DNA from 4 places in the Ureibacillus sp. FSL E2-3493 genome. Region 4 is predicted to be linked to each of the others. Evidence: riboswitches for the same ligand, from Rfam matches in the RefSeq annotation. Region 4 holds a riboswitch; each other region holds the start of a gene.

Region 1 (6,082 bases), 2.4 Mb from region 4:
TGGACATTTGTTTTTTTAAGAAGGTCAAACAATAAAAAATCCCCATTATGCAAACGGAATTTTTTCATAAGTATTATTCCAATTATAGGGAATTTCTAAGGATAAATAAATAGGTATCTCTTTCATTAGAGATACCTATTTATTATTATAACATAATTTTATTCTTCGACAATTTGGAACTCTTTCAACATATGATAAAATCTTGCCCCGTGTCCTTCAGAAGCTTCAAGAAAGTATTTTAAATCAAATACAAAACTGCCTTCCCGTCCGTTTGATATAATATATAGTTTATTCACTTTACTATCCCATTCATTACCATCGATAGCAGAAACTAAAAGTCCATTGACCGGCTCTGTGACTGATTCAATTTCTTTAACGGTTTCAAAGGAGCTTTTAAGTTGATCTGCATATTCATTTGCCAGTTGCTCAGGCGTTTTGTCTACAATTTGAGAAATCGTCATAGATACTTCTGGATATTTATCTTCTAAAGGTACTTTCGGAACAATTTTATCCACCCCCCCCTCTTGAACAAGTTGATACCTTTCTTCATCTATATAAATAATATAATCTACCCGTTCTTGAAGAATGACTTCACTTTGTTCTTGATCCCCTTCGATTTCCGTTATTACTTCTTTTTCAGGCACAAAATATTGTTTTATTTGTTCAACAAATGCCTGACCCGTATTCGTTGTGAACATACCAAAGACGAGGACAACTATCGCTGCCGCAACAACTAAACCAAACAAGCGTCGTGTTGATTTTTTTCGCTGTTTCACTTTTTTCTCCTCTTTCTTCTTTGTTGTAGGTATCAATTTGTTTTCTTGTAAATTTATTTGGGACTCGATATAGTTCCATATCTCTTCCCTTTCATTAACTACGTCATCTGTATGGCCTTTTAATGTTTTATATATATCCCGTTCCATTTTTTTATCATCCATTTTTATCCCCCTCCTTATCCGAGCTTAGGAAGCGTTTAAGTTTTTGTTTTCCTTTTAATAATCGAGATTTAATCGTGTTTATATTTTCGTCCATAATTTCAGCAATTTCTTGTTCTTTAAATCCATTTAAATATTTCAATATGATCGGTATCCGGTTATGGTAATCCAACTTCTGAATAGCATCATATAAGTTTTCATATTCAACATAACGACTCATTTCTTCCTTTAGATGACCCTCTTGCTCTAACATGCCGATGCGATCACCAATGCTAATGACATTAGAATTTCGTTTTAAAATTCGATTGCACTCATTCAAAAGAATTTTATAAAACCATGGTTTAAAAGGTTTAGATGGGTCATATAAATGAATATTTTGATAGACACGTATGAACGTTTCTTGTACAGCATCTTTCGCATAGAAATGATTGTTATTCATTACAATTGTGGCCGCCCGGATTGCATAATCAAAATAAAGATCATATAAATTCCGAAAGGCACTGGCGTCACCATTTTGAAATTGGTGAACAATTTCCGCTTCCTTCATTATTCACACCCTTTCTCTTCATTACTGAATGCATTCACTATATATACCCTTGAAACCTTCGAATAGTTTTCGATTATGAAAAGGATTTCTCTTTTATTAATAAAAGATTTGTTTCCCCATGAAAAAAACCTGCAACTTATCGTTACAGGCTTTCCATTTATTAATATTTAAATTGTTGTATAACTTTTTGTAAGTCTTCCTCCATGACGGACAATTCATCTGCAGATGCAGAAATTTCTTGCATGGACGCCAATTGTTCTTCTGTTGATGCAGAGATATTTTGGACACCGGCTAAATTTTCATTCGTTAAGTTTTGAACAATTGTTGTAGAAGCTGCTACAAGTTTTGATTGATTTGACATATGGTGTGTAGCTGTCGTAACTTCTTCCGTACCCGTTGCCATTGTTTTTATCGCTTCGTTTATTTCCTTTTGAATATGGCTAATAATATCCGCGATTTGATTCGTTGCATTTGCTGATTGTTCGGCTAATTTCCTTACTTCATCCGCTACAACTGCAAATCCTTTTCCTGCTTCGCCTGCTCTGGCAGCCTTAAATAAAAAAGCCAGCACAAATGTGCTGACTTCTTTATTGTTAAATGGGAAGATTAAGATACTTTTTTCAAAATGCTTTTAGGAAACTTATTCATAATGATATTCATAAGCAACTTTTCTTCAGCTGTAAAGGCTGGTAAACCGATTGTACGGTATACAAGTTGAAATTGACCATATTCTAAATACCACTCTTTTGCCGGCAACTCTATATGTTGCTGACCGTATTCTTTATACGTCTCATAAACCTCTTTTATTATATATGGATTTTCAATGAAATTCGCCTTTTCCTCCGAAAATGCACTATGCCCATAATGCTCATTCCACAATGACTCTACTTCAGCTAATAAATATTGCAATGCATCGGCATTAACAAACTGTTTTCTTTCATTTAATTCGTATATAAAAAAAGCTGCAACATTTTGAGCACTATAAATATTTCCCATTTAACAACACTCCTTGAATGAAAATTTACTAACCTCGTATAAGAAAACTAAAGTGGCAACGTGTATCGGTTCTTATTAAACCAAGTATAATAAGCAATCTTTATAATGTCAATAAAACAAATAAAATTACTAGGTTTTAAAAAATCAACAGCCCCATGAATGGCATAAATAGCGAAAACGACTTTCACCAATGAATGCTAATTGTCGTTTTCATCATCAACTTTTATAATGCAGCGTTTGTTTCCGTTACCCCTTCAACCGCTTTTGATAATGCTTGATCCAAATCTGCAATAATATCTTCAACAGCTTCTAGGCCGACTGATAGGCGAATGAGCTCTTCTGAAACGCCGGCAACCTTTAACTCTTCAGGTGATAATTGTTGATGAGTAGTTGATGCTGGATGGATAATTAATGATTTTGCATCCCCTACATTTGCCACGTGGGAAAATAATTGAACGTTATCGATTACTTTACTTCCCACTTCTCGTCCACCTTTAATGCCAAATGTAAGCATTGATCCGTAGCCGTTTTTCAAATATTTTTTCGCTAATGAATGCGATGGGAAATTTTCTTTCCTTGGATAGTTTACGTATTCCACGAATGGGTGGCTTTCAAGATATTCCGCAACTTTTAATGCATTTTCACCATGCTTTGTATAACGCAAATGAAGCGTTTCTAACCCTTGTAGGAAGTTAAATGCACTATCAGCACTTAATGTTGGACCAAAGTCACGTAATAATTGAACACGAAGCTTTGTGGCAAATGCAGCCGTAGCCGTGTCAATTCCATAACGTAAACCATGGTAAGACTCATCTGGCTCTGTGAATCCTGGGAATCGACCTTGTGTCCAATCGAATTTACCAGCATCAACAACAACGCCTCCGATTGTCGTTCCATGACCGCCAATCCATTTCGTTGCTGAATGGACAACAACATCCGCGCCAAACTCAATCGGGTTACATCCGTATGGGGATGGGAATGTATTATCGATGATTAACGGAAGACCATGCGCATGAGCAATTTCCGCTATTCTCTCAATATCTAAAATGTTTAAACTAGGGTTCCCAACTGTTTCTGCATAAATTGCCTTTGTCTTATCTGTAATAGCAGCCTCAAAGTTTACTGGGTCCCTTTCATCTACAAAGGTTGTTGTAATTCCATAACGCGGTAAAGTATTTGCGAATAAATTATACGTGCCGCCGTATAATGAACCAGCTGATACGATTTCATCTCCTGCACCAGCTATGTTTAAAATAGAAAAGGCAATGGCAGCAGCACCAGATGATAATGCAACAGCTGCAGTTCCCCCTTCTAGTAAAGCAACTCGTTGCTCAAAAACGTCTACAGTTGGATTCATGATGCGAGAATAAATGTTTCCTGGTTGTTCTAGTGCGAACAATTGGCGTGCATGCTCCGTATTTTCAAAAGCATAGGCCGTTGTTCGGTAAATTGGTACTGCAATTGCTCCTGTTACAGGGTCTGGTTTTTGACCGCCATGAAGCAATTGGGTTTCCGGACGTTGTTGTGACATGTTTCTTCCTCCTAATATAGTATCGATGGGCGATCTTAGTATGAGGAGGACCTTTTGGAAAAACAAAAAGCCCTCTTCTAAAGAAGAGGGCTGCAAGCTGCAATTTTTCCTCCCCTTATCTTTCAGATCTAATCAAAATCTGTAGGAATTAGCACCTTTGCGTATTCACGCTGGTTGCTGGGCATCATAGGGCCTAGTCCCTCCGCCTCTCTGGATAAAGGTATTTGATTCATGTTCCATCGTTGAATTCACTATAAATCATAGTGATTTACTTGTCAATAATCTTTTTTAATTTTTCGAAACTTCTTATAGAATCATAGAGTATACTATAAATACATCTTTATGGAAAGGAGCCTTTTGTTTTTGTTATATCCTATCATTCTCGTCCTTATATTCGGTTATTTCATTGGTTGTTTACATGGATCCAATGTGGCTAAACTTTTATCGGGCGTTAACTTAAAAGAAGTTGGCCATGGTAATGCAGGTGCATCAAACGCAACGTTATCCCTTGGATGGAAGTATGGGGTTCTTGTTGCTTTAATAGATATCGGAAAAGGTGTATTGGCAGTTGTTTTACTTCGAGTCATTTTAACGAATTTTACCAATTTTTCGAGTGGCCAAATTTCAATTTTACTTTATTTAATCGGAGCTGCCGTTATACTCGGGCACAACTTCCCGGTTCATATGAAATTTCGAGGCGGAAAAGGAACAGCATCTCTAATTGGCATTTTCATTGCACTCGATTGGAAATTCGGTTTAATGGCTGTTCTTGCCCTTGTTGTTACTTCCCTACTAACGAATTACCTAATTATTGGCGTATTTGTTTTGTATATCTTTTTTGGCGTAACTGCGCTACTAATCGAGCCAACGATTTGGCCATTTTTAATCGCCCTTACTCTATTCTTAATTGCTCTGTATCTCCATGTGGAAAATGTAAAGCGATTACGTATCGGGTCGGAACCAAAAATTACATCCGCCTTTAAGAAAAACTAAACAGATTCCCATTAGTAGTGAAGGTTCCCCTTTTGTAAATCATGTTAAAATATACTAATATAGCCCTAAAGAGTATTTTCTCTTTAGGGCTATATGTTATAAGAGGAAATACATATTTAAAAGGGGAGGAAAAGGAAATGTCAGCAAAGGATTTATTACGTAGTCATTCATCTGTTCGAAAATATACAGGTGAACAAATACCGAAAGAAACGGTAATCGACTTAATTCAAACTGCACAAATGGCTGCGAGCTCACATTTTGTACAAGCATATAGCGTCATTTGGGTGACAGATGAAGAAAAGAAACAAAAGCTTGGTGAGCTGTCTAATAATGAGTTCCAATTTAAAACAGCAGGCGCTGCATTTTTATTCTGCGTCGATTTTAAACGTCTACAAGTTGCTGGACAAAAACATGGAGTCGACATTGTGGCAGATAGTGCGGAAAATGTAATAGTCGGTGTGGCGGATGTTGGCATTTTTGCCCAAAATTTCGTTATTGCTGCTGAAGATGCTGGTTATGGCATTTGTTATATTGGTGGCGCTCGAAACAATCCAAAAGAAATTAGTGAACTATTAAATTTACCGGACTATGTTTTCCCATTGTTTGCTATGACGATCGGAACTCCGACAAAACGTAACGAAACAAAACCACGTCTTCCAGTTGAAGCGATTTTACATGAAAATGATTATAACGCGGAAAAATACGATACGTTACTAGATGAATACGATGCAACGATGGAAAACTATTATGCAAGCCGTAGTTCGAATCAAAAAATGTCTAATTGGACAAAACAAATGGCTGATTTCTTAGTTGAACAAAGAAGACCGTTCATTAAAGAATTTTTAGCTTCAAAAGGTTTCAATTGGAAATAAATAAACCTTTTTATTAACCAAATTAAAAACCTGACAGATCTAAAGAAATTTGTGGACTTACCCCTGTCAAGTAGACAACTTTAAAAAGACTAAGCAGCCATCTGGTGTCGATATTCTATCGGTGCCAGGTGGTTGAGTCTTTTTTGGAATCGTTGGAAGTTATAAAAGTAAATATATTGTTCAACAGCTTGTCTAATTTCTTCTTCGG
Region 2 (6,082 bases), 550 kb from region 4:
GTTAGAACTAAATTTTCATTACAACCTTCTAAAACTTCTCCACCAAAGTCTTCAGCTGATAAGTTTTCTCGTTGTAACATCGTTCCCATTGCACCATCGATAATTAATATTCGTTTTTGCAATTGTTCCTCAATCAGATGGTTAAGCATTTACTTTTACTCCTTTGTTTTGCTCATCAAGTTGTTTGATATATTGCATTAATTGAATTGTTAAATCGTAGCGTAAAAATGGCGTGATTAAATAAATTCCATTAAAACGACTAACCGCTGTATCAAGTAATTCCCTAGCAATTGCTACCCCTTCTTTAGCTTCTAGAACTTTATCACCTTCACAAGCTTCCATTCTTTCTAACACTTCATCTGATAATTTAATTCCTGGCACTTCATGGTGTAAAAATTCTGCGCTTCTAAAACTTGTTAATGGCATAATTCCAATATAAATAGGAGTATCCAAATGTTTCGTTGCTTCGTAAATTTCCTCAATTTTTTCCTTTGAATAGACAGGTTGAGAAATAAAATAATCTGCTCCGTGTTCAATTTTTTTCTCAAGCCTACTAACTGCTCTATCCAATACCCGGACATTTGGGTTAAAGGCGGCTGCGACGGAAAAATTCGCTTTTTTACGCAACACTTTACCAGAGAAGGAGATACCTTCATTTAATTGTTTTATTAGAGAGATTAACTCCATGGATGAAACATCATAGACGCTAGTAGCACCAGGGAAATCCCCAACCTTTGTTGGATCCCCTGTCACCGCTAAAACATCGTGTAGGCCAACAGCATTTAGTCCCATTAAGTGGGATTGTAATCCAATTAAGTTACGGTCACGACAAGTAATGTGTGGCATAACTCGGATATTATGTTGCAATTTTAATATAGAGCCCATTGCGATATTACTAACACGAGGAGATGCTAAAGAATTATCGGCCATCATAATGATATCCGCCCCTTCGTTATAGAGCGCCTTGGCCCCTTCCACAAAAGTATTGATTTCCAAATGTCTCGGTGTATCAAGTTCAACAATGATCGACCGTTCACGCTTTACCTTTTCATGTAACGGTTCTGCATTTCTTGGTTCCGCCTCTTGAATGACGATTTCTTGAATCGGCTTTGCTTCTTTTGTAATGATCGGGTTTAAGTTTACTAGCAACTTTTTCGCCGCTTCAATATGTTTTGGTGTCGTACCACAACAACCGCCAATTAAACGGACACCTTGGTTGCGTAGTTGCACTGCTGCTCGAGCAAAATAATCCGCTTCCGATTCGTATATTACTTTCCCTTCTTCGATAGCTAGCAATGAAGCATTGGGATAGGCGGATAAAAGTGCCCTCTCTGGAAGTTCTACACCTTCAAAGGCTTGAATCGTGTGATGAGGGCCTAATCGACAATTCACCCCGACGATATCAGCTCCTATCTTTTCTAATTGTTGTAAGGCTACATTTAATTTCAAACCATTTTGTAAAACGCCAGGATCATGCATTGAAACTTGCGCAATAATTGGCATATTGGTAATGGAACGAAGCATTTTGATTGTTTCCGAAAGTTCCTTGAAGTCATAATATGTCTCTAGTAATAAACCATCAATTTGACCATCAATTAATACAGTCGCTTGTTCACGAATTGCCGTTAAAATTTCTTCAAGGGTTGTATCGCTTTTTCTTACACCGCGAATCCCTCCGATTGAACCGATGACAAATTGTCCGCCATTGGCTGCCTTTTTTGCTAGGGCAATGGCAGCCTCATTGATTTCTACCACTTTCGATTCTAGTCCGTACCGTGCTAGTTTAATGGCATTGGCACCATATGTATTTGTTTGAATAACATCCGCACCTGCTGCAATATATTCACCATGAATTTTTTCAATCACATCCGGTCTAATAATATTCATTTCTTCATGACAATTATCAAGACCATAGGAATATAAAAGTGTCCCCATCGCTCCATCAGCTGTTAACACCTTTGACTTCAATGCATCAAGAAGCCTCATCTTCGCCATCCCCTTCTCATTTTTCTAAAATTTCAGTTTATTTACGTAAAATAAAAAGCCTTCTTTATGAAAAGAAGGCTAATAATCCAATGATTTTCCTCCTTATCTTCCGGCTTTTCGCCTGCTGGATTTAGCACCTTACTTGAAAGTTGGTTGCTGAAGCTTCATTGGGCCAGTCCCTCTGCTTCTCTTGATAAGAAATTATTTAAAAATTTTTAATATTAGATTGTATAATATCTTGAAAAAAGGTTTTCGTCAATACGTTTTTAACCATTCAATGATTATAAAACTTCTAACACTTTTTGTGCTGTATTTTTACCATTTTCAATACACGCACCAATTCCTACACCAAAATAGGAGCATCCCGCAATAAAGAGATTTGGATACTTTCGATTTAATTCATTTACAACAACTTGCAAAGCTTCATTATGGGCAATATCATATTTCGGCATTTGATTAATCCACTTTTTAATATTCACCACAACTGGTTGCTCTTCAATATTTAAGCTTAGTCTGACATCTTCTAATGCAACTTTTGTTAGCTCTTCTTCTGACATAGAAGCTAACTCTTCATATCTCGGATTATTATTTTTATAGAAAAGTCGAACAAGCAAATTACCGTTTTTCGATGTATGCTTCCATTTACGGCTCGTCCAAGTAGAAGCATTACAAACTAAATCACTATTATGGGATACGATAAATCCAGTGCCATCTGCAGGGAGAACTGAATCTGGAATATCAAATCCTAAATACATTGTAATAGCTGAACCATTTGTAAACTTCTCTAGTTGTCCATCAAGTTCTTGATCATTTAACACATTTTTTACAACTGTATTCGGTACGGCTAATACAACGACATCCGCTTGAATTATCTCACCATTTGAAAATGCCACTTCATATCCGTTATCGTTTTTCAATACACTTGTCGTTTCAGTATTTTTATAAAATTCCACTTGTGGAAGCATTTCCTCTAACCGATTGATGAGAGCGGACAATCCATTTTTAAAGGAAATAAATTTTTTATTCGCCGCTTTTTCAAATTGTTCTTTATGGGCTTCAAACCCTTTCATAATACTGCCGTACTCATTTTTATAATCCACTAAGTAGGGCAATGTGGAAGCAAGGGATAATTGATATAAATCTCCCGAGTAGACTCCAGCAAGTACAGGAGCAATTTGCTTCTCGACAATTTCTTTCCCTAAAAAGTATTCTAAAAACTCCCCAATGGAGCTTTCTTTCGTGAAACTTGTATTTGGGATATCGCTATCTTCCAAAACCCGTTTTTTTCCTTCTTCAGAAATTAACGTACTTGCCTGTAACGATTCGATACTCATCGGAATTCCAAAGGTAGATCCTGCCGGTATAGCATGTAATTCATTATTTGTATGAATATAAGATATTCCCGTTTCGTTATATACTAGCTCTGATTCAAAGTCTAAATCGGAAATGAGTTCAAGCACACTAGGATGCCGCGCAACAATGGAATCTGCCCCTGTTTCCATAATGAATCCTTTTTCCTCAACACTATGCATTTTGCCACCTAAATAGGGGTTTTTCTCAGCTAGAATGTAACGTACTCGCTCTTCTTCTTTCCCTTGGCGGATTAAATAGTGCATCGTACATAACCCTGTTATTCCTCCTCCAACTACAACAACTGTTTTCATCATGCCAACTCCCTAACCGTTCAAAATATTTATATTAGTAACTTTATCTTTACATACGTTTTAGTTCCTCTACAAATTTAGCACAACAAAGGTAGACGAACAAATTGTCTGCAATAAAAAAAGAGATTTCTTTCAATATGAACTGCCTTAACCCATTCGATGAATAGCTAGCTGATAAAGACCGGTCAAAAAAGAAATCTCTTTCCATTATTCTATTTACTCCGAAATATCCATTTGATGCATTGCCGCTTTACGCCATTTACTCGCTTCTTTTTTATCCTTCGGAACATCTAAACCTAATTCATAAATACTTGCGATATTTAATTTCGCTTGGTAATCTCCAAGCAGCGCTGCTCTTTTATAATAATAAAGTGCCTTTTTACCATTCCTCGGTACTCCCATTCCATTTTCATATAAAAAGCCGAGATTATAAATCGAATCGATATGGTGGGATTTGGCAGCTTGTTCAAACCAGTGTAAAGCTTGCAGCACATCCTTTTCTTGTCCAAGTAATCCGTCTAAAAATATTGTCCCTACGCGATATTGAGCTTCCTCATAACCGCCATCAGCAGATTTTAAGTAAAATTGAAAGGCACTTTCCTCATCTATCTTTACACCAATCCCTTGCTCATACATAATGCCAAGCGTATACATTGCTTCCACTACATGATTTGATGCTGCAAATTTAAACCAGTGTAAAGCTTCTTTTTCGTTCACGGAAACCCCTTCACCGTTTAAATACATATCAGCCAAATTATTCGCAGCATGAGCGTGTCCTTCTTCAGCTGCTTTTTTATAATATTCGAATGCCTTCTGAACATTTTCTTCCACCCCTAATCCTTCAAAATAACAATTTCCCAGCTCATACATCGCTTGTAAGTCCCCTAAATTGGCTGCTTCATTTAACCAATGGATTGAACTACTAAATTGTTCTATATGACGATAGATATTAGAAATCTCCAACATTGCATGAACATTCCCACCTAAAGCAAGGTCGTATAAATTTAATGCATCTTCTATTTCATCTGTGTGAAATAAATCGGGATAATTTTTCAATAATTTCTCAAACGTTGCACGATTATGAACCACTATGATCTACACCTTTAAATAGATTTAATATAGGATACCCATTACTTTTCTTTAAAATATTCGACTAAGTAATTTTTAAATTGATTTGCGGCAGGAGACAAATACCGATTAGCTGCCCATGAAACACCAATTTTCCTTTCACATATCGGCTCACTAACACGGATTTTGCAAACATTATAGTCATTTAATCCTTTCACATTCGGAATTAACGAAACACCTAAACCAGCACCAACGAACCCGGCAACGGTATGCATCTCCTCAGCTGCAAAGGTAATGTTTGTTGTAATCCCTGCTTCTTTAAACAACTTATCAACAATTAGACGTAAAGCATTTCCCCGTTTAATCGAAATAAAGGGTTCATCTTTAATTTCTTCAAGTTTAATGGACTCTCGATTTGCAAAGCGATGATTTTTCGGAACAATTACAAATAGCTCCTCACTCCATAGCTCAATCCAGTCAATTTCGATCGTCTTGGATCTAATTCGTTGGGATAAACATAAATCAATTTGACCTTCCTCCAACCACTTTAACAAATTATAGGAGGCAGCTTGTGTTAAGGTAAATTTCATATTTGGATATCTTTCTGGAACATGGGCCATTAATTCTGGTACAACTTCCATTCCAAGGGTATGAATAAATCCAAAGGCTACTTCACCAAACCCGGGCATCACTAACCCACCGATTTCTTCCTTTGCTTTTTCAAACTCCTCTAAAATGATATCTACACTATTTAAAAACAGCTTGCCGTAACGGTTCAAATTAATTGAACGGCCTTGCCGATCAAATAGAGGTACCCCAATTTCTTGTTCAATATTTGAGATGGATTTACTTAATGCAGGTTGTGATATATTTAACTTTTCTGCCGCATGGGTCATATGTTGCATTTCTGCTACTGTTTTAAAATATTCGAGCTGCTGAATTTCCATTTCGTATCCCTCTCTTTAATTGATAACTATTTGGAATGATTATGATAAAAACAATAAATTGTACTTATGTATTGTTAACACTATAATAATGTTAAACATCAAGTTTGCATATCAAATTTTAAATAAAAAAACAACACTTTGCCTAAAAAATTCTCATGTTTGTCACAACTAAATATTAAAGGAGTCTATTAAAATGAAAATCATTCCTCCAAAACCATTTACGATTGAGAAAGGTAATCGAGCCGTTCTTTTACTTCATGGTTTTACAGGAAACACAAACGACGTAAAACGATTAGGAAGATATTTATCCGACCGTAACTATACTGTACATGCACCATTATATAAAGGACATGGTGGTGACCCAAATACACTGATCCAAACAAATCCAATCGAATGGTGGAACAGTGCATTAGAAGG
Region 3 (6,082 bases), 940 kb from region 4:
GTTTCACTGTGACAAATGCATCACCAGCAATTAATGCACCATCAGATTGTCGATAAAACGATACATGCCCTGGTGAATGGCCAGGTGTATGAATCCATTGCCATTCTAACATGGATGGAACGGTACCATCTGAAGGCAAGGGCTTAACATGGCTTCCTAAATTAATCGGTTCATTAGGGAAATAAGGAGACATTTTTGCAACCAATCCACCCTCTACCGTTGAATCAGGTTCAGGGTAGCTTTTAACCCCTGTTAAATAGGGAATTTCCAGTTCATGGGCATATACGGGTACATCCCAATGTTCAATCAATTCAATAATGGCCCCGACGTGATCAAAATGACCATGAGTTAAAACAATAGCATTTGGACGGGCATCAGCACCAAATCGATTTTCTGCTTCATGAATAATCTTTTCAGCTGACTTAGGCATTCCCGCATCGATTAACGTCCATGCTTGGGAATGGTTTGTGTTACCGACCATACAAAGATTAACGACTTGGATTGTTAAAGAGTAGATATCTGGAGTTACTTCTTGTCCCAATCCACTCATTACAGAAGTTACAGGGATGAATTTATAATCTTCTCCATAATTCATTTGTTCACTCAAAGTTCCACCTTCCTTCTCTACTATTTTTTCTTAAAAATTCTAACCTATTCATTTATGTAAAAGAAAAACCCACTGCTCGGTGGGTTTTAAAATTATTCTGTTAATGGAATTTCTACTTTGGTTGAACCTTCCAAATAGTGAGGATAACTAAAGAAATAAATTTGTACAGGATTAACAGCACCTTTTAAATCGAAATGATAGGAACTTTCTGTAAAACGATTATGATTTTCATAAACGCTAAAACTGTTATGATAAAATTGATTACCTTCAGCATCTATCACGTCACTAAACAGTTGAACATGATGGTCTTCTTTTGATTTATAAGTGACTTCAATGGAGTTTGAATCAAGAATCTTTAAATCGAAATCATCAATTGGCGGGACTTTTACTATTTTTTGACGAAGGAAATCAATTTCAACATAGTCTTCTCCCTTTGGTAAAGCTTCAATTTGATCTAATACTAGGGTTATTTTGTTTGGTTTTCTAAAGTAGTTACTTTGAATAAAGATACTATTGGTTTCTTCTCGAAAACTTCCAAGTCCGACAAGTCCATCTTGAACTTTACCCCACTCTTCGCCCTTTTCATCTAATACTTTCAAATGATCGATTTGTAAAATTTGCATTGTATTTTGGCTGTTCACCTTTAATTTCAATTCTGCTCTTAATGGGGAAATCGTTAATGATTGTACATAGATGGTTTGACCGTCGATCTTTAACGGTTTGTTCACATCGTAAACTTTAGACGGTTGAATTGGTTTTGTTAACGTGAATGGGATCGTGAAAGAAGTTTCCTTTGTATCATCAAATTTCAAATAAATTTCAAAATCCGGCTTGGAATAATCGATTTTCGATGTTGCAATAACTTCAAGTTTTCCTTGAATGGTTTTAGTAGGTTCTGTATAAGGCCAGCCAGAAGTCGAGGAACTATTGATTACTTCCCCATTTTGACTTAATTGAAATTCTTTTGTCTCTAAATTTGAAATATTAAAAGGTGCTTCCAATTCGTAAAAAATAACAATACCTGTTTCATCAGCAATTGTACCGAGAATCGTGAGTGTAATGTTGTTTTTCGTTTGTACAATATTTAGTTCTTCAAAGTATTCGTTATCCACAATATCTTTTAAACCTTTATCTTTTGTTAGCATTTCAACAAGGGGTGCAAAGCCAGGAATTTTAGCAACAGCATTTGCAAAAGCTGGTGAGACACGTATGGAACTAACAAATATAATGACTACAACGGCTATTAAAGCAACTTGTTTGAAGAAGAGACGATTTCGTTTTTGTCTTTTTTTATATTTTGCATATCCGTTATGTCGCATAGAAGCTAATTTTTCTGTAGGTACTACAATATTCGTTAACTCTTCCTTTAACTTGTCGAAATCCTTTTCGTTCATGACTGTCCCCCCTCACTAAATAAAAATCGTAGTTTTTTTAATGCAGTATGTAGCCTCGATTTTACAGTTCCTTCAGAAATGTGCATTTCCTTTGCAATCTCTTTATTTTTTAAATCACAATAATATTTTAAATAAATGAGTTGTTGCTGTTTTGGAGTTAGTTTTGAAATAGCTTCAGAAAGTTCAAGATGATTATCATCATTTTGGAAAGTCCCTTCCGCTACATCGTTTCTTAATTCATAGCGCCTTTTTTTCTTTTGAATATCTGAACATACATTTAATAACACTCGAATGAGCCATGTGTTTAGAAATTCTGCTTGCTTTACTGTATGTATTTTACGAAAACAGCAAAATGTAAATTCTTGGATGGCTTCAAGGGAGTCATGTTCATTTTTTAAATAACTAAAAGCGATTCGGTAATGGGTGCTTTCTTCTTGTTTTAAAATTTGAAGTAAGGCCGTTTCATCTCCAGCGATTGCTTTTTTCGCCAATTCGATTTGTTCCATTCATTTCCCCCCTATACTTATTAGACATTTTGAAACGAGAAATCGTTCACTAAAATGATTGAAAATTTTTCAATTGTTGAATTTTAAGTCAAAATAAAAAAACGGATGTAAACCTTTTATCGGTTTCATAACATCCGTTTTCATTATCTTATTAAATGTGAAATTCAATCATATCATCAACAAAATGCCAATCATATGGAGTTTCTTGGTAAACGTAATAGTTTAACCAGTTATAGAAAAGTAAATGGGAATGGGCACGCCAAGTATTTTTTGGTGTTTTATTTGGATCGTTATTTGGGAAGTAATTGACCGGTAATTCTACCGGTTCACCTTTCTCCACATCTCGCTTATATTCATCTGCTAAAGTAGTAGCATCATATTCTAAGTGGCCAGTAATCATGATGTGTTTTGTATCCTTAGATTGGATAATAAATGGACCTGCTTCCTCCGAAAAGCTTAATAACCGAAGTTCAGGACAGTTGCGTACATCCTCGATGGATACGGAAGTGTGTCGGGAATGGGGCGCTACATATTCGTCACTAAACCCTCGCACTAAATCTACTGTTAAATCGGTAATGACATGGGAATAAATTCCTGAACATTTTTTAGGAAGTTCGAATTTTCCGATACCAAAATGGTGATAAAGTGCTGCTTGGGCTCCCCAACAAATATACATACAAGACGTTACATTGATTTTTGCCCAATCCATTATTTCTGTTATTTCATTCCAATAGTGTACATCTTCAAATTCCATTCGTTCGACGGGTGCTCCCGTAATAATCATCCCGTCAAAACGACGATGTTTAATCTCGTTGAATGTTTTGTAGAAAGTATCTAAATGAGATTTTGAAACATTTTTAGATAAGTATGTAGCGGTATTGAGAAAAGTAACATTTGTTTGTAAAGGTGTATTTCCGAGTAAACGTAATAGTTGTAACTCCGTTTTCTCTTTTTCTGGCATCAAGTTACAAACTAAAATGTTCAAAGGTCGAATTTGTTGTGTTTGTGCGCGGTCTTCTTCCATAACGAAAATTTTCTCTTTGCGCAATATTTCTCCAGCAGGCAAACTCTTTGGTATATTAATAGGCATTTTTTGTTCCCCCATTTCTTAACTTTCATTTCATCTTAAAAAGAGAAGATAAATAAAAACCCCCTCATTCCAGCGTGAGAATGAGAGGGTACAATTTTATATACGCGCACTCTTATCTCCCAAGACAAATTGTCTTGCTGGAATTAGCACCTTTCTAACCCGTTGTTAGAGGTTGCTGAAGCTTCATTGGGCCATGTCCCTCTGCTTCTCTTGATAAGATTGATGAAATTAAAATAATACTATCACGTAAAGCTAATATTTGCAATATTCATTAATTATTTTTCTGTAAATAATTTTCCCGCCAAGTTGATTGTTCTTTTTGGAATATTACCTGTTCGAGCTTTTCATCCCAATTATCAATTAATGTATTCCAAACGCGTACGGTGAAATGATCCTGTTCTTCGTCGTATAAAATAAACTCAATACAGGGAATATCATTAATTTGGATATCTTCGATAGAATCAATCGATGGGGTTACGGACAAATTTTCCCCATTATCGTCTAAATCGGGTTGTTCAAATGCTTGAATTTCCTTTATCACCTGTTCGTTTTGTATCGATAATTCCTCTTCTTGTTTATGATATCGATACAGTTGCTCTGGAAAATCTTCATATTCTAGTACTTCTTCAATATCTCCATTTAAAAATAAATGGTGGGATGGGCTATAAAGCAATTCTATCGTTTTTATATCCTGTTCTTCTTCAAAAACACCGCTTTGTAATTGTTTTTGTCCCTTTTCCGTTTGTTGATAATGGGAATCCACCTTCGTAATTAATCCAGTTTTTTGCATTTTAGATAACAAATCTTGTATGAAGAGTTGTTCTACAAGAAGAATTTCACTTAGCTGTTCTGCATTTTCAAAGGCGTTGTTCGCAACGGATTGAAGAATCATTTTCATTAAAATATCCATTTTTGTACGGGATATCGGTTTATATGTAATATTTACACTGTGAACAGGTACACTCCAAGTATCCGTCTTCAAAATGGAGATATTCGATTTCTTTAAAAGTTGAGTAGATAATGATTGTTGTAATGAAAGTAATTCCATAAATCCACCTTACTACGTTGTAATTAGTAATTCGTTATGATTTCGGTAACCATTTTGTGATTGGACAATTTGATGCAAGTTTCGGTACATGCTTCTCGTTTCTTCCTTTTTAGGACGATTCGTAAACATCTCTATACTACCGATTAATACGAGTAACTCACGAGCTCGGGAAAGGGCTACGTTCAGTCGCCGGTAGTCCTTCGCAAATCCAATATCGCCGTGTTTATGATCGTTGTTACGAACCATGCTTACTAAAATGACGTCCATTTCCATACCTTGGAATTTATCGACTGAACCTGTACGAATATGTAAATGAGGAATGTTCAACTCATGTTCAATGAGTCGGTTAATCCGCTTTACTTGTTCAGCATAAAAACTAATTACCCCTACAGATTTTAATTCATCTTGGGCTATTAATTCTTCCGATTTAGCTTTTGCAGTCGCTTCATTTAGTTCAAGCAACATAGTACGAACAACTTCTAATTCAGCTTCATTATATAGACTTGAACCTTCCTTCATCCGTTCTTCAAAATACGGATGTCTATTCGGAATATCAATCCATAGTAAATGATCCGTTCGTTTTATAGATGGACCTTCCAATTTATGATCCCGTAATACATCTGAATCAGATAGCCCGCATTTCAATGAATCATTGCCATTTTTATAAAATGGAGCGATTGTTTGCATAATATTTTCATGCATCCGGTATTGAATGGCTAACATTTTTTTATTCGTTGCAGGCAAGTTTTTATATAGACGTTCGAATAAAGACTCCTCTAGTAATTTTTCTAATTCTCGTTTTTCCTCAAAGGTGTCGCTTTCTTTTAAAACCGTTTCTAATGTCTCTTCAAATGTATCATCCCCAATTAGTGGTGGTAACTGGTGATGATCGCCTACTAGAATCACCTTTTTCCCTTTTAACATCGGTAACAATAATTCTGGCGGAGTTGCTTTTGATACTTCATCGATAATCACAACATCGAAAATCGGATAATTGTCCATAAACTCTTTGTTGGCAGAAGCAACACATGTTGTACCAATGACATTTGCATGTTTAACATAAAGTTTTCGTATTTCATCTAAGTCATGTTCCGTAGCTTGCTCTAATAATGTTTTCCATTGAAGCTGCATTTTTTGAGCAATCGGAAGCATCTCAATTTTCTTATGGACTTTATCAATTTCTACCGTAATTGACTCCATTTTGGATTTTGTTTTTTCCAGTTCAAGTTCCGGATGTTGTTTTGTCAATTGTTCAAGTTGTTCATATTTCTTTTCAAGCTGTAATCCCTTCGAGTTTAGTTCTTTTAACTGGGAAATAAATTGTTTTAATAATGTTTGGCCACTTGTCATTTCCTTTTGAACACTTTCTAATTCCTGTTGTTTTTTTGATAACTGTTCTTCAAGAATGGATGTTTTTTCTTTGTTTTCCAATAATAT
Region 4 (6,082 bases):
CCTGAAGATTTTACAGATGAACAATTGATGATTGCTCAAACGACAACGGATTATGTTGAAAATGAAGTAAAACCAGTAGTAGAGAACTTAGAAAACCACGAATTTGAACATTCTGTACGTTTATTGAAAAAAGCAGGGGAATTAGGATTACTAGCTGCAGATGTACCGGAAGAATATGAAGGATTAGGGTTAGATAAAATTTCTTCGGCATTAATCGCTGAAAAAATGTCTCCAGCTGGAGGGTTCTCCATTACCCACGGTGCCCATGTAGGTATCGGTTCTTTACCAATTGTTCTATTCGGCAACCATGAACAAAAATCAAAATATTTACCAAAGCTTGCATCGGGTGAGTTAATTGCAGCTTATGCTTTAACTGAACCAGGTTCTGGATCAGATGCCCTAGGAGCAAAGACGGTAGCTAAATTAAATGAAGCGGGAACTCATTACATTTTAAATGGTGAAAAACAGTGGATTACAAACTCTGGATTTGCCGATGTTTTCGTTGTATATGCAAAAATTGATGGCGACAAATTCTCAGCCTTTATCGTTGAACGGAGCTATCCTGGAGTTTCAGTAGGGGCAGAGGAAAAGAAAATGGGGATAAAATCTTCTTCCACTCGTACATTAATTTTGGAAGATGCTGAAGTTCCTGTTGAAAATTTACTAGGTGAAGTTGGCCGTGGTCATGTCATTGCCTTTAATATTTTAAATATCGGTCGTTACAAATTAGGTGTTGGTACTGTTGGTGCTTCTAAACGAGCATTAGAATTAGCGATTGCCTATTCAAATCAACGTCAACAATTTAAAACACCAATCTCAAGTTTCAATTTAACGAAAGAAAAAATTGCAACAATGGCATCTCAACTATACGCTTCAGAATCATTGAATTATCGAACTGTCGGATACTTTGAAGATCGTTTAAGCCAATTATCAGAAGAGGAACAAAAGGATGGTAAAGTTATTGCTGCAGCGATTGCGGAATATGCGATTGAATGTTCAATTGCCAAAGTATTTGGTTCTGAAACATTAGATTATATTGCAGATGAGGCTGTACAATTACACGGTGGCTATGGTTTCATGGCAGAATATGAAGTAGAACGTATTTATCGTGACTCACGAATTAACCGTATTTTTGAAGGAACAAACGAAATTAACCGTTTACTTGTACCGGGAACATTTATGAAGAAGGCATTAAAAGGAGAATTACCTTTACTTCAAGCGGCTCAAAAGCTACAAGAAGAGTTGTTAATGTTAATGCCTGAAGAAATCGGAGATGAGCCATTAGCACAAGAAAAATATCTTGTAAAAAATGCGAAGAAAATCGGTATTTTAACAGCGGGCGTAGCGGCACAAGCCTTCGGTGCAAAATTAGAAAATGAACAAGAAGTTTTAGTAAACATTGCGAACATTGCTAATCAACTGTATGCAATGGAATCTGCAGTGATTCGTACAGCAAAAGCAATTGAACGTGATGGTGTTGAAAAATCGAAACAAAAACTTCTTTATACTGAAATTTTCTGCCAAGAAGCCTTTGCAGAAATTGAAAAAGAGGCAAAAGAAACAATCCTTGCTTCTGCCGAAGGAGATAACGGTAAAATGATGCTTTCCGCTCTACGTAAATTAACTCGTAGCAACCCTTACAATTTAATTTTGAAAAAGCGTGAAGCATCTAAAAAACTAATCGAAGCTGAAAAATATATTGTATAAGACGAAATAAACAAGGTATCCTCTTTGGATACCTTTTTCTATTTATTTGTTAGGAATGGTATTTTGCATTTAGGCTGTTTTTATTAAATGAAAGACAGCGAAGTCTCCTAGCGAGATCCAAAATAATAATCTACTGATTGAAGTTTCACTTTATCTTTTTCAGTACAATCAATCTCTGGTATACTTTATTTAAATTTTATAACTTATGAAGGAGTAGTGAAATGACACTAAAATTGATTCAATATCCACGCTGCACAACTTGCAAAAAAGCTCAAAAATGGCTAGATGAAAACGGTATTTCCTACGAGCTAATTCATATTGTAGAACAAACCCCTACAAAAGAAGAGTTAAAGTCGTATTGGAAAGCAAGTAACCTTCCGTTAAAGAAATTTTTTAATACATCTGGCATGAAGTATAAAGAGTTAGGGTTAAAGGACAAATTAAGTTCAATGTCTGAAGATGAACAACTAGAATTACTTGCTTCTGACGGGATGTTAATTAAACGCCCAATCGTAACTGACGGTGAAAAAGTAACGTTAGGTTTTAAAGAAGCTGAGTTTGCAGAATCTTGGAAATAATCATCTGAACTAGCTTGTATTTGCTATAGAAATATGTCAAACTAAACTTGAATGAATTACATATTTGGAGGGGTTTTTAGTGAGCACACCGAAAGATTTACGTTATTCAAAAGAACACGAATGGATTAAAGTAGAAGATGGAAAAGTACGTGTAGGAATTACCCACTTTGCCCAATCGGAACTAGGCGATATTGTTTTCGTAGAACTTCCACAAGTAGGCGACGAAATTCAATTAAACGAGCCATTTGGTAGTGTAGAATCTGTTAAAACTGTTTCAGAACTATATGCACCTATTTCAGGGAAAGTTGTTGAAATTAACTCTGAGCTTGAAGATAGTCCAGAATATGTTAATGAATCACCATACGAAAAAGCGTGGATGATTGTTGTTGAACCAACAGATCTTTCGCAAGTTGATGCTTTATTAACTCCTGAGCAATATAATGAATTAATTGATGCAGAATAAGAATATGATATAGTAAAAACGCCAGAAAACCACTGGCGTTTTTTTTACAATAAAATATAATAAGTAACCATCTTCTTTTTCTAATTTTTTATGCATATTTGCAGACATTTTTTAGCTGTATAACTACAAAGCGTGGGGTGAAGCAAATGACTGTTGAAAAGTGTATAATTGTTGAAGGCCGATCGGATAAGTTGAACATTGCACCAATTTTTGCTGAGGATGTTAAAATTATTTGTACAAATGGGACGATTAGTGAAGATGCTTTACTGGATCTTTTAGAGCCCTTTGAAGAATGTAAGCTCTACACTTTATTTGATGCGGATAATTCGGGAGAAAAGTTGAGAAAGTTGACGAAAAGAATTTATTCGGAAGCAATCCACCTTTTCATTCCTAGAACGTATATAGAAGTTGCCAATGCTCCTAAAAAAGTGTTGGCCCATTTATTAAATGAGGCAAAGTTTTCAGTGCATAAACAATATTTATCTTCATCCACAGAAGTATAATTACTTATGGGATAACCGGTTCTTTTAGAAAAAATGCAGCTTATTGATATAAAATTGAGTAGGATGATGAAAGATGGAAGAATGGACGATTGAAACTTGGGAGCAGCAAAAGGAGCAAAATTCGTTAACGGCTTTTTATTTGTATACCCCTATGTGCGGAACGTGTGCAGTCGCCTCCAAAATGTTGGACGTAATAGAAACACTATTGCCTGAACTACCTTTAGGTAAAGCTAACATTAATTTTCTAGAACAACTAGCATTTGATTATCAAATAGAAAGTGTTCCTTGTTTGTTGATTAGTAGGGATAATCAGGTTGAAAAAGTGTATGCCTTTCAATCTGTACCCTATTTATACGAAAAGTTAAAAAAGTAGTTGACTACTTAAAATGAACGTGATAAAGTTACATCCATAATCTTAAAATTAAATATCGTAACTCTTATAAAGAGCGGTGGAGGGAAGTGCCCTATGAAACCCGGCAACCATCACATTATGTGAAAAGGTGCCAAGTCACGCGAAGTGGATACTTTGAAAGATAAGAGAACGGTTATCGTAAATAGAAGTTTTATTGCGTGCCCTTTCTACTTGTCTTTGTAGAAAGGGTTTTTATTTTGGGATTAAAAAGAAAAGGATAAAAAAGTTGTGTATTTTACATACATTTCTTCCTCAACATAAATTATTGAGGCGTAATATAAAGGAGTACATATATGATTGAGCTAAAGGATATATCGAAAATATATAAAACAAAAAATGGTGAAATAGCAGCTGTAAAAAATGTTAATTTAACCATTCAAAAAGGTGAAATATTCGGCATCATTGGATACAGCGGCGCAGGAAAAAGTACAATGATTCGTTTGTTAAATGGATTAGAAAAACCAACTGCTGGATCGGTTGTTGTAAACGGTCAGCCGATTTCTTCTATTTCAGGTAGTAAACTTCGTCAAGCAAGACAAAAAATTAGTATGATTTTCCAACATTTTAATTTACTATGGTCCCGCACAGTTGCGGAAAATATCGCTTTCCCATTGGAAATTGCCGGTGTTCCAGCGGCGGAACGTACAAAACGGGTTAAAGAGTTGATCGATTTAGTAGGATTATCTGGTCGAGACAAAGCATATCCTTCCCAATTATCAGGGGGGCAAAAGCAGCGGGTAGGAATTGCAAGGGCGTTAGCTAATAATCCAGAAGTGTTACTTTGCGATGAAGCAACGAGCGCGTTGGATCCAGAGACGACAGATTCCATTTTAGAATTGTTATTAGATATTAATAAGCGTCTAGGTCTTACAATTGTTTTGATTACCCATGAAATGCACGTCATTCGTAAAATTTGTCACCGTGTGGCCGTGATGGAAGCGGGACAAGTTGTGGAACAAGGCGATGTTCTTCAAGTGTTCCAACAACCTCAAGCAGATATTACGAAAAACTTTGTTATGCAAGTGTCTGGGACAAAGGATTCAAAAAATTCCATTGAACAAATTTTAGCTAATTATCCAACGGGTAAAATTGTGAAACTAACGTTTATAGGAAATAAGACGGAACAGCCAATCATTTCCCAATTAATTAAACAGTTCGATGTAGAAGTGAATATTGTTCACGGTAACATTTCACAAACGGCAAGTGGACCATATGGAACATTAATTGTTCAAATTGTTGGTGAAGATAGCAACGTTCAAAAAGCATTAGATTTACTCAATTCAATAGAAATTCAAACGGAGGTGATTGAACATGCTTAGTGAATTATTTCCGAATGTTCGATGGGAAGATATGTGGCAAGCTACATATGACACCCTTTATATGACAATCATCTCAACGGCAGCAACCTTTGTTATTGGTTTAATAGTTGGTATTGTATTGTTTTTAACGAGTCCACATCAAATTTGGGCAAATAAAATTGCAAACTTTATTACCGGATCATTAGTAAATATTTTCCGTTCGATTCCATTTATCGTATTGATTATTTTATTAATTCCATTTACGAAGTTTTTACTAGGAACAATTCGCGGGGTAGAAGCAGCTTTGCCGGCATTGATCATTGGGGCAGCACCTTTCTATGCGCGGATGGTATTAATCGCATTACGTGAGATTGATAAAGGAGTTATAGAAGCAGCCCGTTCAATGGGAGCGAAAACTTCTACAATTATTTGGAAAGTATTAATTCCAGAATCGATGCCAGCTTTACTTTCAGGTATTACAGTAACGGCAGTAACGCTAGTAGGATACACTGCGATGGCAGGAATTATCGGTGCTGGAGGGTTAGGAAACTTAGCCTTCATCGATGGTTTCCAACGTAGTCGTGATGATGTAACACTAATGGCAACCATTATTATTTTAATTATTGTGTTTATTATTCAATTTATTGGGGACTTTATAACAACAAAGACCGATAAACGATAAAGATCACTCCAGTGCTTACGGTAAGACCGTTCACATATATAAGATATTAAGAAAAGGGGAACAAGAAAATGAAGAAATTTTTATCATTTTTATTGATATCAGTAGTCGTACTTGCTTTAGCAGCTTGTGGTAGCGCTGAAGATGAAAAGACAACTGGTGAAGGTGGAAAAGAAGAATCAAAAACAATTACAATCGGTGCTTCAAACGGTTTACATGACATCATTTTAGAACAAGCAAAACCAATTCTAGCTGAAGAAGGTATTGAATTAGATATTAAACCTTACCAAGATTATGTAATGCCGAACCAAGATTTAGAGTCTGGTGATCTTGATGCAAATTACTTCCAACACATTCCTTATTTAGAAACTGAAATTAAAGATAAAGGTTATGATTTTGTAAACGCTGGTGGCATTCATATCGAACCAATCGGTATTTATTC

Evidence for each region. Region 4 has a riboswitch for S-adenosylmethionine ahead of MHH69_RS13525 (methionine ABC transporter ATP-binding protein). Riboswitches for the same ligand answer to the same signal wherever they lie in the genome.
Region 1: it holds a riboswitch for S-adenosylmethionine, as region 4 does, so the genes downstream of both, MHH69_RS00985 (O-acetylhomoserine aminocarboxypropyltransferase/cysteine synthase family protein) here and MHH69_RS13525 (methionine ABC transporter ATP-binding protein) in region 4, are expected to answer to the same signal.
Region 2: it holds a riboswitch for S-adenosylmethionine, as region 4 does, so the genes downstream of both, MHH69_RS16270 (bifunctional homocysteine S-methyltransferase/methylenetetrahydrofolate reductase) here and MHH69_RS13525 (methionine ABC transporter ATP-binding protein) in region 4, are expected to answer to the same signal.
Region 3: it holds a riboswitch for S-adenosylmethionine, as region 4 does, so the genes downstream of both, metA (homoserine O-acetyltransferase MetA) here and MHH69_RS13525 (methionine ABC transporter ATP-binding protein) in region 4, are expected to answer to the same signal.

Annotation. Positions count from the first base shown of each region.
Region 1 is NZ_JBBOPK010000001.1:187,005-193,086, reverse strand. Features, by position in the region: gene MHH69_RS01005 (hypothetical protein) at 159-938, opposite strand; gene MHH69_RS01000 (RNA polymerase sigma factor) at 931-1,482, opposite strand; gene MHH69_RS00995 (methyl-accepting chemotaxis protein) at 1,643-2,053, opposite strand; gene MHH69_RS00990 (hypothetical protein) at 2,089-2,478, opposite strand; gene MHH69_RS00985 (O-acetylhomoserine aminocarboxypropyltransferase/cysteine synthase family protein) at 2,702-4,009, opposite strand; SAM riboswitch class I at 4,122-4,230, opposite strand; gene MHH69_RS00980 (glycerol-3-phosphate acyltransferase) at 4,373-5,002, shown strand; gene nfsA (oxygen-insensitive NADPH nitroreductase) at 5,140-5,874, shown strand; gene MHH69_RS19280 (IS3 family transposase) at 5,964-6,082, opposite strand, start outside.
Region 2 is NZ_JBBOPK010000001.1:3,168,132-3,174,213, forward strand. Features, by position in the region: gene metH (methionine synthase) at 1-149, opposite strand, end outside; gene MHH69_RS16270 (bifunctional homocysteine S-methyltransferase/methylenetetrahydrofolate reductase) at 142-1,986, opposite strand; SAM riboswitch class I at 2,086-2,186, opposite strand; gene hemG (protoporphyrinogen oxidase) at 2,268-3,650, opposite strand; gene MHH69_RS16280 (tetratricopeptide repeat protein) at 3,867-4,739, opposite strand; gene MHH69_RS16285 (LysR family transcriptional regulator) at 4,781-5,665, opposite strand; gene MHH69_RS16290 (alpha/beta hydrolase) at 5,859-6,082, shown strand, end outside.
Region 3 is NZ_JBBOPK010000001.1:1,674,210-1,680,291, forward strand. Features, by position in the region: gene MHH69_RS08485 (MBL fold metallo-hydrolase) at 1-607, opposite strand, end outside; gene MHH69_RS08490 (DUF4179 domain-containing protein) at 700-2,001, opposite strand; gene MHH69_RS08495 (sigma-70 family RNA polymerase sigma factor) at 1,998-2,507, opposite strand; gene metA (homoserine O-acetyltransferase MetA) at 2,659-3,597, opposite strand; SAM riboswitch class I at 3,707-3,817, opposite strand; gene MHH69_RS08505 (hypothetical protein) at 3,869-4,645, opposite strand; gene MHH69_RS08510 (DEAD/DEAH box helicase) at 4,658-6,082, opposite strand, start outside.
Region 4 is NZ_JBBOPK010000001.1:2,617,755-2,623,836, reverse strand. Features, by position in the region: gene MHH69_RS13550 (acyl-CoA dehydrogenase family protein) at 1-1,707, shown strand, start outside; gene MHH69_RS13545 (arsenate reductase family protein) at 1,929-2,285, shown strand; gene gcvH (glycine cleavage system protein GcvH) at 2,365-2,748, shown strand; gene MHH69_RS13535 (toprim domain-containing protein) at 2,895-3,251, shown strand; gene MHH69_RS13530 (thioredoxin family protein) at 3,325-3,624, shown strand; SAM riboswitch class I at 3,686-3,791, shown strand; gene MHH69_RS13525 (methionine ABC transporter ATP-binding protein) at 3,957-4,982, shown strand; gene MHH69_RS13520 (methionine ABC transporter permease) at 4,975-5,643, shown strand; gene MHH69_RS13515 (MetQ/NlpA family ABC transporter substrate-binding protein) at 5,712-6,082, shown strand, end outside.